3 regions of the Micromonospora sp. NPDC049559 genome follow, and region 2 is predicted to be linked to each of the others. Evidence: riboswitches for the same ligand, from Rfam matches in the RefSeq annotation. Region 2 holds a riboswitch; each other region holds the start of a gene.

Region 1 (3,395 bases), on a different contig from region 2:
GGGTACTCGTGACCGAGAGCCCGTCCAACGTGAAGATGCTGCTCCGCCGGCTGCTGATCAACCGGCCGGCGTCGTACTTCAGCAGCGCCAGCGGCGGGCTCGGCTACGGCCTGCCGGCCGCCGTCGGGGTCGCCCTCGGCGAGCGGCACACCGGGCGGGAACGTCCCGTGCTCGCGGTGATCGGTGACGGCTCGTTCCAGTACTCGCCGCAGGCGCTCTGGACCGCCGCCCAGCACCGGCTGCCGATCGTCTTCCTGGTACCGGTCAACCACCAGTACGCCATCCTCAAGTCCTTCGCCGAGTTCAGCCGCACTCCGGGCGTGCCCGCGCTGGACATCCCGGGACTCGACATCCCCGGCATCGCCCGGGGCTACGGCTGCGCGGCCCGTACCGTCGAGTCCGCGGACGCGCTGGCCGATGCGCTGCGCACGGGGTGGCGCGGCGACGGGCCGTCGGTACTGGCGGTGCCGATCAGCCAGGAGATCCCGCCGCTGCTCTGAGCCGCCGGGCCGTCAGGGGCGGCTCAGGCCGTCGTGGCGAGGCGGGCGAAGGCGTCGTACTCGCGGTGACCCGGCCGGCCGTTCAGCAGGGCGAAGACGACGTGGTCGAAGCGGTCCACCGCGCGCAGCGCGTCGGCGAAGGCGTCGGCCACGGTGGACGGGTCGTTGCGGAACACCCCGCAGCCCCAGGCGCCGAGCACCAGCGTGCGGTGCCCGTACGCGGCGGCGACCCGCAACACCCGCGCGGCCCGGCGGCGCAGCACGGCCGGGACGTCGGCGGCGTCCTCGGGCTGGTTGCGCAGGATCGCCCCGAGGTTGGGCGCGGCCGCGGTGAGAAAGGACGTGCGGTACGGCCGGTCGAGCAGGGCGCCCCGGTCGTCCCGGAAGACCGGCACGCCCGGCGAGTAGACGACCCGGTCGCTGTAGCGCAGGTCGCGCTGGGCCCGGTGGTACGCGTAGAAGTCCGGCGCGGTCCGCAGGCAGGCGTAGAGCGCGGAGGCGCGGGCGAGGCTCTCCTCCTGGGCGCGCGCCCCGCCGAGGAATCCCCCGCCCGGGTTCTTGGCGGAGGCGAAGACCAGGCAGGCGGCGCCGGGACCGGCCCGACGGGCGGCCATCAACGTGGACTCGCCGGTCACCTCGCCGACCGGCGGGCCCGAGGGGGCGCCGGCCGGGGGCAACTCCTCGTCGGGCAGGTGATGCCGGGTACCGCCGACGGCGGCGGCCACCTCGGCGGCAATGTCGATCTCCGTCCCGTCCGGAGCACGGTAGCTCCCCCGCTCGGCGATCCCGACGGTCTGCCGGGCGATCTCGCGGAGCCGCCCGCTCACCGGCCCTCCCGTACGGCCGTGGTCGAATCTCGCACGCGGGGAGGCTACCCGGGCGGGCACTCCGGCCGACACGGATTTACCGCCGTCGTCCGCGCAGCCGGGGCCGATGCCCGTTGCGGTGCTGTGGCGCTGGCGGGGTCCGGATACGACGGAAGCACCGGCGGGTCGCGCCGATGCTTCCGTCGTGGGGAGGGTGACCGGTCAGGCGGAGTAGCCGCGCGTGCCGATCCAGTTGGCCAGATCGATGGTGGTCATCCAGTACGAGCTGACGCCGTTGACGTAGGCCGGATCGGCGATCTGCACGGTACGGCCGTTGTCCCGGTAGCCGACCACCGTCAGGTAGTGACCGCCGTCGTAGCTGTGCCAGCCGCCGTCGGTGTCCGTGGCCGAGCCGACGATGTTGGCGACCACCGCGTAGCCGTTGCTGACCGCGTGCACCACGTCGGCCTGGAGCTGGTCCATCTGGGCCGGGGTGGCGCCGTCGTTCGGGATCGCGGTGGTCGAGTAGAAGTTGCCGCCCAGGACGTCGTTGAGCACCCGGGTGGTGTCCTCGGCCGAGTTCGTACCGTTCATCGTGGTGCCGAGCGCGGCGGCGATGGCGTCCTGGCTCTGCGCCTTGCCCCGGGCGCTGAGCGCGATCCGGGTGGCCCCCGGGCCGCAGTACCAGCCGTTGATCTGCGCCTGGTAGTCGTAGTCGAGCACCTTCGACGCGGGCGGCGCGGGCTTCGCCGGCGCCTTCGCGGCCGCCGGCTTGGCCGGGGCGGCCTTCGCCGCCGGGGTGCTGGTCGCCGGCTCGGGGGCGCTGGTCGCGGGCGCCGCCGCGCCGGCTCCGGCGCCGCCGTCGAGACGGAGCGCCTGGTCGTTGCTGTGCGCCAGGTCCGCCACGGAGACCGCGGCGGCGTCGTGGCCGGTGGACGGCGTACCGGTCTGGGTCACCAGCAGGCCGGTGGTGAGCGCCGCGGCGAGTGCGGCGGCCGAGCCAGCCGCCACCCGGAAGCGGGTACGGGTCATCGCTTGCTTGAATCGCGGGGTAAGGCGGTCTTTCATCGGTCCTCCACAGATCTGCCGCGGTCCGGTGGCGCGACGCGGCCCGGGCGCGCGGACGGGGTCCGGCGCGGACGGCGCTCGCGGCACCGAGATCGAGAACGGCGTTTCTGCCAGGCCAGCTTGGGGTGGACGCGGCGCGGTCCACGTGGCGGACCACGGGAACCCGCTGGTCGTCCCCCGCCCCCGGTACGCGGTTCGGCTCAGATCACCACGGCCGGCGCCCACCGGTCGGTGCCGGGGCGCGCCTCACCCGCTCCGCGCGTGGCGGAGCCGTGGGGTGTCCAGGTGGATGCCGGGTCGTCGAGCCCGGCGGAGCCGTACGAGGCCCAGGGGCCGCTGGCGTGGCCTAGCGGTCCAGGGTCTCCGAGCCCGCTACGGGCGCGGGAATCGGCGGTACGGGCACGGCACGACGGGGAGATCGGGGGGTCGGGCGGGAGCCCGGGGGGAACTGCACGAGGTGTTCTCCTTCCGATACCGCCTACCGGGTTAGCTGACGGATTCGGACGGGAAGTCGCCCTACCCTCTGGCCACTGGCCCGAGGGATTCACCCCAGACTTACGGTGGGTCCCCGGCTCGTCACAGCACGACTCGGCGGGTCCGCCCCGGCGCCGCCCCTGTGGCGACCAGTCACCGGACCGGACGGGCCGACACTACTGAACGGCTTCGTCCCGTGCCAACCCCTCCTGAGCAGCCAAAACCGTGACCCACGCCGCTTTGGGCGGGGCCGGGAGAAGCCGAGAACCGGGCATTCCGGCCGTCACGGTAGCAGCACGGCCGGAAACGCACCGTGATCAATCAGCGGGAGAGGGCCTCCGCGCGGCGGGCGACGACGGCCTCGGCGAGGGCGCCGGTCTCCTCGTCGGTGAACCGGCGGGTGCCGTCGGCGGTCGCCGACATCACCACCGGGTAGATCTTCCGGATGAGGTCGGGGCCGCCGGTCGCGGTGTCGTCGTCGGCCGCGTCGTAGAGCGCCTCGACCGCCAGCTCGGCCGCCTCGGCGGTGCTCAGGCCGCGCCGGTAG
Region 2 (3,395 bases):
GCCTCGGCGAGCCGGGGCTCGTCGGCGGCAAACTCGGACCAGGAAGCCATGCGATCATTCTATCGAACATACGTTCGAGATCGTAAGTGCGACGCGCCGATCGCCCAGATCTCGGGCAAACCCCCGTGAGCAGCGCTCAAGCACCCCGCTAGGGTGGTCGGCATGCTGCTCTCCGACCGCGACCTGGTCAGCGAGATCAAGTCGGGTGCGCTCGCGCTGGAGCCGTTCGAACCGTCGCTCGTACAGCCGTCGAGCATCGACGTGCGGCTGGACCGGCTGTTCCGGGTCTTCAACAACCACCTCTACACGCACATCGACCCGTCGGCCCAGCAGGACGATCTCACCTCGGTGGTCGAGGTGCCCGACGGCGAGCCGTTCGTGCTGCACCCGGGCGAGTTCGTCCTCGCCTCGACGCTCGAAGTGATCACGCTCGGCGACCAGCTCGCGGGCCGGCTGGAGGGCAAGTCGAGCCTGGGCCGGCTCGGCCTGCTGACCCACTCGACCGCCGGCTTCATCGATCCGGGCTTCTCCGGGCACGTGACGCTGGAGTTGTCGAACGTGGCGAACCTGCCGATCACCCTCTGGCCCGGCATGAAGATCGGCCAGCTCTGCATCTTCCGGCTCTCCTCGCCGGCGGAGCACCCGTACGGCTCGGCCGTCTACGGCTCGCGCTACCAGGGACAGCGCGGCCCGACGCCGAGCCGATCCTGGCAGCACTGGCGGACCTGGCCCACCCGCTGACCCTCCCGCGCCGCCAGGGCCGTCCGCGCCGGCGGTGCGCCCGCAGCCGGGAGGACAAAACCGAACGGCCCCTCGACCACGGATTCCGTGGCGGAGGGGCCGTCAGTGTGACGGTCGAGCGGTCAGTCCGGTCGGCCGTACCCGACGATGCTGCCGTCGTCGATCTTCTTCATCCGGACGTGGTCCCCGGTGTGCGGCGCGTGCACCACGAACCCGCCGCCGACGTACATGCCGACGTGTGCGAGCCCGTTGTAGAAGACCAGGTCGCCGGGCTGCAGTTGCGAGCGGCTGACGTGCCGCATGGTGTTGTACTGCCGGGCCGCGTTGTGCGGCAGGCTGACCCCGACCTTCGCCCAGGCCGCGAGCATCAGGCCGGAGCAGTCGTACGTGTCGGGCCCGTCGGCGCCCCAGACGTAGCGCTTGCCGATCTGCGCGCAGGCGAACTTGGCGACGGTGAGCTGCTTGCCGCCGGTGTACTCGGTGGGGCAGAGGCCCAGCCGGAAGTTGCCGTCGCCGTTGCCGCCGACCTTGACCCGCAGCGCCTGCAGCCGGTCGACCTCGGCGTTGATCTGCTTCTTCTTCACCGCGAGCTCGGCGTCGGTCTTGGCGAGCTGGGCGATCAGCGCGTCCAGCGGCGCCTTCTTCGCGGCCAGCTGGTCCCGCAGGTCCATCGCGGCCTGCACGTCGTTGCGCTGCTCCTTGGCGAAGTGGGCGAGCAGTTCCAGCTGGTCGGTGAGCTGGGTCGGCGAGCCACTGCTGAGGATCGCGTTCACCGCGGAGGTGGTGTTACCCATGTAGGTGCGGGCGGCGAACTGGCCGACCTTGCCCATCGCGAGGTCCACCTGCAACTGCAGGGGCTGGAGCTGCTTGGCGAGGCCGTCGGCCTGCTTCTGCTTGGCGACCAGGTCCTCGTGCGTGGCGTTGTACTGCTCGATCACCGGCTCCAGCTTGTTCCAGGCCGTGTCGATCTGCTTCTCGATCTCGGTCACCGAGGGCTCGGCGACGGCGGGCGTCACGCCCGTGAGCAGGACGGCGATGCTGGCAGCTGCGGCGAGAGCAGCGGTGATGAGAGGCCGGCGCGGGCGCGGCGCGGCGATTCGGTGACCGGCGGAGGCCGGCTGGTCGAATCGCGGCCGCGGGGCGGTATGTGCCACCGGGGTCCGTACTCCTTCTTCCCCTGGCCGCCTACCGAGTTAGCTGACGGGTTCGGGCGGGAAGAGTTGCGCCCTACCGCAGGTTCGCGGATTCACCCCGATGTGGTCCTGGGTCCCCGGTTCGTGCTCGTGACGATTCGGCGGGTCGGGCCGGCCGCCCGGTTGGGCGAACTACCGACGGCTCGACGGTCACCAAGGTTAGGGAGAAGCTTTCTCGGAAAGCAAGCCGGCGCGGGGGGCAATTCGTTAGGTATATGCGCCGGTCGCGGAGGGTGCCGCTTCGCGAAGCTTTTTTTCGGCTTTGTTGCAGTCTTTGGCAGCTATTGACCAGGCCCGAGATGTCGGGTCAGGGTGAGGCGTAGGTCGATTCCCCATGGAGGTCCCATGCACCCTCCGAACGTCCCCCTCGGCAGGCGAATCCTGCTCAGTACCGCCCTCGTCGGCGCCGCGACGCTCGCGCCGACCCTACCCGTCCAGGCCGCGGCCACCCCGGTGGACAGCCGGCAACAGCTGTACGCCGCCGCGGCCGCCGAGTACGGCGTGCCCGAGGCCGTCCTGCTCGGCGTCTCCTATCTGGAGTCCCGCTGGGACGGCAACGCCGGCACCCCCAGCACCAGCGGCGGCTACGGTCCCATGCACCTCACCGACGCCCGCCACGTCGCCGGCCTGCCCGGCGGGGGCCACTACGACGCGGGCGAGGACCCGCGCGGCGACTCCGCCCGCCCGGCGCTCGCCGTCCAGCACCCCGAGGCCGACGCGCCGCCCGCCGCGGCGCTGCAGACCCTCGACAGCGCGGCCCGGTTGACCGGTACCGCGGCGGAGGCGCTGCGAAGCGACCCGGCCGCCAACATCCGCGGCGGCGCGGCGCTGCTCTCGTCGTACCAGCGGGCCCTGGCCGGACCGACCGGGAACGCGAGCGACCCCGCGGCCTGGTACGGCGCGGTGGCCCGGTACTCCGGCAGCGACAGCGCGGACGCGGCGGCGGCCTTCGCGGACGAGGTCTTCACCACCATCCGCGACGGCGCCAGCCGGACCACCGACGACGGACACCGGATCACGCTCGCCGCGCACCCCGGCCTGAACCCGGCCCGGTCCTGGCTGGACAAGCTCGGCCTGCGCGAGCTGGCCCGCCCGGACGGGCTGGAGTGCCCGCCCGAGCTGCCGTGCGAGTGGATCCCGGCGCCGTACGAGCAGTTCGGCGACGGCGACTACGGCAACCACGACCTCTCCGACCGGCCGGGCCGGCAGAAGATCGAGTACATCGTCATCCACGACACCGAGGGCAGCTACGCCGGCACCATCAACATGGTGCAGGACCCCACGTACGTGAGCTGGAACTACACGCTGCGCTCGGTGGACGGTCACATCGCCCAGCACGTCAAGGCCAAGGACGTGGCGTGGCACGCCGGCAACTGGTACGTCAACGCCAAGTCGGTCGGCCTCGAACACGAGGGCTTCGCCGCGCAGGGCACCTGGTACACCGAGGCGATGTACCGCAGC
Region 3 (3,395 bases), on a different contig from region 2:
CCGCGCCGACGGGCTTCGCGCTCAACGGCACCCCCTGCAACGGGGGCGGTCCGACCGTACCGCCGACCACGGCCCCGCCCACGAGCGCGCCGCCGACCACGGCCCCGCCCACGACGGCCCCGCCCACCACCGCGCCGCCGACGACCCCACCGCCGGCCGGCTGCGGCTCGGCGGCGTTCTGCGACGGCTTCGAGTCCCAGACGGGCACGGTCCCGTCGGGCAACTGGGGACTGAACTACCCCGACTGCCAGGGCAGCGGCACCGCCTCGATCGACAGCGGCACCGCGCACCAGGGCGGCAAGTCGGTACGGATCTCGGGCACCGCCGGCTACTGCAACCACGTCTTCGTGCGGGCCAACCGGGACCTGAGCGGCCTCGGCGCGGTGCGGTACGGGCGGTTCTGGGTCCGCCACACCACGGCGCTGCCCGCCCAGCACGTGACCTTCCTGGCCATGCGGGACGCCAACGACGGCAACCGGGACCTGCGGATGGGCGGCCAGAACGGGGCGTTGCAGTGGAACCGCGCCTCGGACGACGCCACGCTGCCCGAACAGAGCCCGGCCGGGGTGGCGCTGAGCGTGCCGCTGGCCACCAACCGGTGGAGCTGCGTCGAGTTCATGGTGGACGGGACGCAGGGGCGCCTGCAGACCTGGGTGGACGGTAGCGCGGTGACCGGGCTGACGGCCGACGGTACGCCCACGCACGACGTGGACTCGCAGTGGCTCGGCCGGGCCAACTGGCGCCCGAGCCTGACCGACCTGCGGATCGGCTGGGAGAGCTACGGCGAGGGCGCGGACACGCTCTGGTTCGACGACGTGGCCGTGGGCGGCGCCCGGATCGGCTGCTGACCACGCGGTCGTGGTCCGTCACCCGCTCGGCGCGGGTGACGGACCACGATGGGCGTTCCGGATCAGACCACCGAGAGGTGTACGTGGTTCGTGTGGTCGCTGGACGGGTCCCCGTTGCCGCTCTGGTACGCCTTCCAGCCGCTGCTCGGCAGCCAGATCTGTTTGAACCAGATCACGTACAGCACCCCGAGGCGGTTCGCGTTCTTCACGAAGTACGCCGCCAGGTTGTTGCCGTACGTCTTGTCGCCGCCGGTCGCGACCCCGCCGAACCCGTTCTTCTGCGCGGCGAAGTCGCAGGCGCGCCCCTTGGGGTGCTCGCCCGAGCCGCCGTTGCGGTGGCAGGAGACGAACCGGGTGAAGCCCGCCGCCTTGGCCTCGTTCATCGCGTGCAGGGTGCGGGGGGTGATGCAGCCGGAGGTGGTGGGATCGTTGACGCTGCACGACTCCTTGGGCCAGGAGCCGTCGGCGTTGCGCGCCGCCGGCTTCGCCGAGGAGGAGCTGGCCCCGCTCACCCCGGCGCTCGGCCCGCCGCCACCGGCCAGGGCGAGTGCCCGCTCGGCCTGCTGCTTGCGCTTGGCCATCTGGTCGAGCTGGCGGCGCTGCTCCCGGATCTCGGCCTCGACGGCCGCCTTCGCGCGGGTCTCCTGCTCGCGGGTGTCGAGCAGCGCCCGCAGCGCCCGGTCCTCGTTGCTGGCCACCGCCGAGAGCGCGGTCGCCCGGTCCAGGAACCCGTCCGGGGAGTCGCTGTCGAGCAGGGCCGAGACGGGGCCGAGCCGCCCGGTCCGGTACGCCACCCCGGCCAGCTGGCCGATGTTGCCGCTGCGTACGGTCAGCTCGGCGGCGAGCTGTTCCAGGTGGGCGTTGAGCTGTTGCTGCCGCTTGGTCGAGTTCTCCAGCGCGGTCTGGGCGTCGAGGAAGCCCTTGCTCGCCGCGTCGAGCTGTTCCCGCAGGCTGGCGGAGCCGCCCTCGTCGTCCGTGGTGGGGGCTGCCACGAGCACCGGCGCGGCGGTGGCCGTACCGGCCGGCAGGCCGGCGATCCCGAGCGTGACCGCCACGGCCAGCAGGCCGGCCAGCCGCGCGTACCTTCGTCGTGCAGATGCCAGCGTTGGCATGGACACATCCTTCCGTCAGCCGCCGACCGGGTTAGCTGACGGGTTCGGGACGGAAGATCCCTACCGCTGACGCGGATGCACCCCGGAAACGTGGTTCCCCGGCTCGCGCGAAGCGATTAGGCGGCGGCTCCCGCAGGCGCCGGAAGGCGCCACCTGGCGGAAGCCGGGGCCGAGCCTACCGGCCCCGCCGGCCGGAGGCAGGCATTGGCGGGTCGAAGACAAAGATGAATGCCAACATAACCGCGCAATGCGGACAGAGATTTAAGGGTCCGCTAAAGGGTCGCCCGGGTCACGGGTTCACGAGTCACCGGTTCTCCGGGTGACCGGTTCTCAGGTCACCAGTTCTCCGGGCGGCAGTCGCCGGCGGCGGCGCGCGGCTCGACCTGGAGGGTGGCGTGCGTGATGTGGAAGTCGTCGGTCAGCGCCGACCGCGCGGCGGCCAGCACCGCCCCCACCTCCGCGCCGGCCCTGAGGGTCAGGTGCGCCGAGGCCACCTCCATCCCGGAGGTGAGCGTCCAGACGTGCAGGTCGTGCACGTCCGCCACGCCCGGCACCGCCGAGAGCCGGGCCTGCACGGCCGGTACGTCGAGGTGTTCGGGGGCGGCCTGCACCAGGATGCGTACGGCGGCCCGGCCGAGCCGCCAGGTGCGGGGGAGGATGAACAGGCCGATCGCCACGGCGACCACCGGGTCGGCCCACCACCAGTCGGTCAGTGTGATCACCACGGCCGCGGTGATCACCCCGGCCGAACCGAGCAGGTCGCCGAGGACCTCCAGGTAGGCGCCGCGCAGGTTGATGCTCTCCTCGGCGCCCTCGCGCAGCAGCGCGAACGCGACGACGTTGGCGAGCAGGCCGATCACGGCCACCACCAGCATCGGCCCGGCGAGCACCCGGGGCGGCTCGGCGAAGCGGCGTACCGACTCGACGAGCACGGCGAGCGCCACGCCGAAGAGCAGGACGGCGTTGGCGAGCGCCGCCAGCACCTCCAGCCGGTAGAGGCCGAAGGTGCGCTGCGGGTCGCCCGCCGCGCGCCGCGCCGCGGTGATCGCCGCGAGCGCCATGCCGATGCCGAGTACGTCGGTGAACATGTGGCCGGCGTCGGAGAGCAGGGCCAGTGAACCGGTCGCCAGAGCGGTGCCCGCCTCGACCAGCATGAGGGTGCCGAGCAGCGCGAACGCCACCCAGAGGCGGCCCCGGTGCCGCCCGGCCGCGTGAGCCCCGTGACCACCGTGGCCGTGTCCGATTCCCACCAACACACCTTCCGTCGCGGGTCCGCGCCCGGTCCAATCTATGCTCACATCGCTATGTATGCAACTGTCGGGGGTTCCGCGGGCGCCCCGGCGAGGGCGCGGCCGTGCCGAGCGCCGCACCTGGCCGCGCCGCTCGGCACACCTGGCCGCGCTGCTCGGCACACCCGGTCGCGCTGCCCTGTCGC

Evidence for each region. A riboswitch is a leader RNA that binds a small molecule or an ion and turns the genes downstream of it on or off. The one in region 2 is predicted to bind cyclic di-AMP.
Region 1: it holds a riboswitch for cyclic di-AMP, as region 2 does, so the genes downstream of both, AB0J86_RS16270 (C39 family peptidase) here and AB0J86_RS02030 (NlpC/P60 family protein) in region 2, are expected to answer to the same signal.
Region 3: it holds a riboswitch for cyclic di-AMP, as region 2 does, so the genes downstream of both, AB0J86_RS14815 (hypothetical protein) here and AB0J86_RS02030 (NlpC/P60 family protein) in region 2, are expected to answer to the same signal.

Annotation. Positions count from the first base shown of each region.
Region 1 is NZ_JBFAPK010000012.1:172,850-176,244, forward strand. It holds gene mdlC (benzoylformate decarboxylase) at 1-500, shown strand, start outside; gene AB0J86_RS16265 (TIGR02452 family protein) at 524-1,327, opposite strand; gene AB0J86_RS16270 (C39 family peptidase) at 1,529-2,374, opposite strand; cyclic di-AMP (ydaO/yuaA leader) riboswitch at 2,835-2,978, opposite strand; gene prcB (proteasome subunit beta) at 3,170-3,395, opposite strand, start outside.
Region 2 is NZ_JBFAPK010000001.1:450,451-453,845, forward strand. It holds gene AB0J86_RS02020 (pyridoxamine 5'-phosphate oxidase family protein) at 1-50, opposite strand, end outside; gene dcd (dCTP deaminase) at 163-741, shown strand; gene AB0J86_RS02030 (NlpC/P60 family protein) at 864-1,757, opposite strand; cyclic di-AMP (ydaO/yuaA leader) riboswitch at 1,909-2,048, opposite strand; gene AB0J86_RS02035 (peptidoglycan recognition family protein) at 2,280-3,395, shown strand, end outside.
Region 3 is NZ_JBFAPK010000011.1:22,892-26,286, reverse strand. It holds gene AB0J86_RS14820 (cellulose binding domain-containing protein) at 1-848, shown strand, start outside; gene AB0J86_RS14815 (hypothetical protein) at 911-1,960, opposite strand; cyclic di-AMP (ydaO/yuaA leader) riboswitch at 1,965-2,093, opposite strand; gene AB0J86_RS14810 (cation diffusion facilitator family transporter) at 2,296-3,210, opposite strand.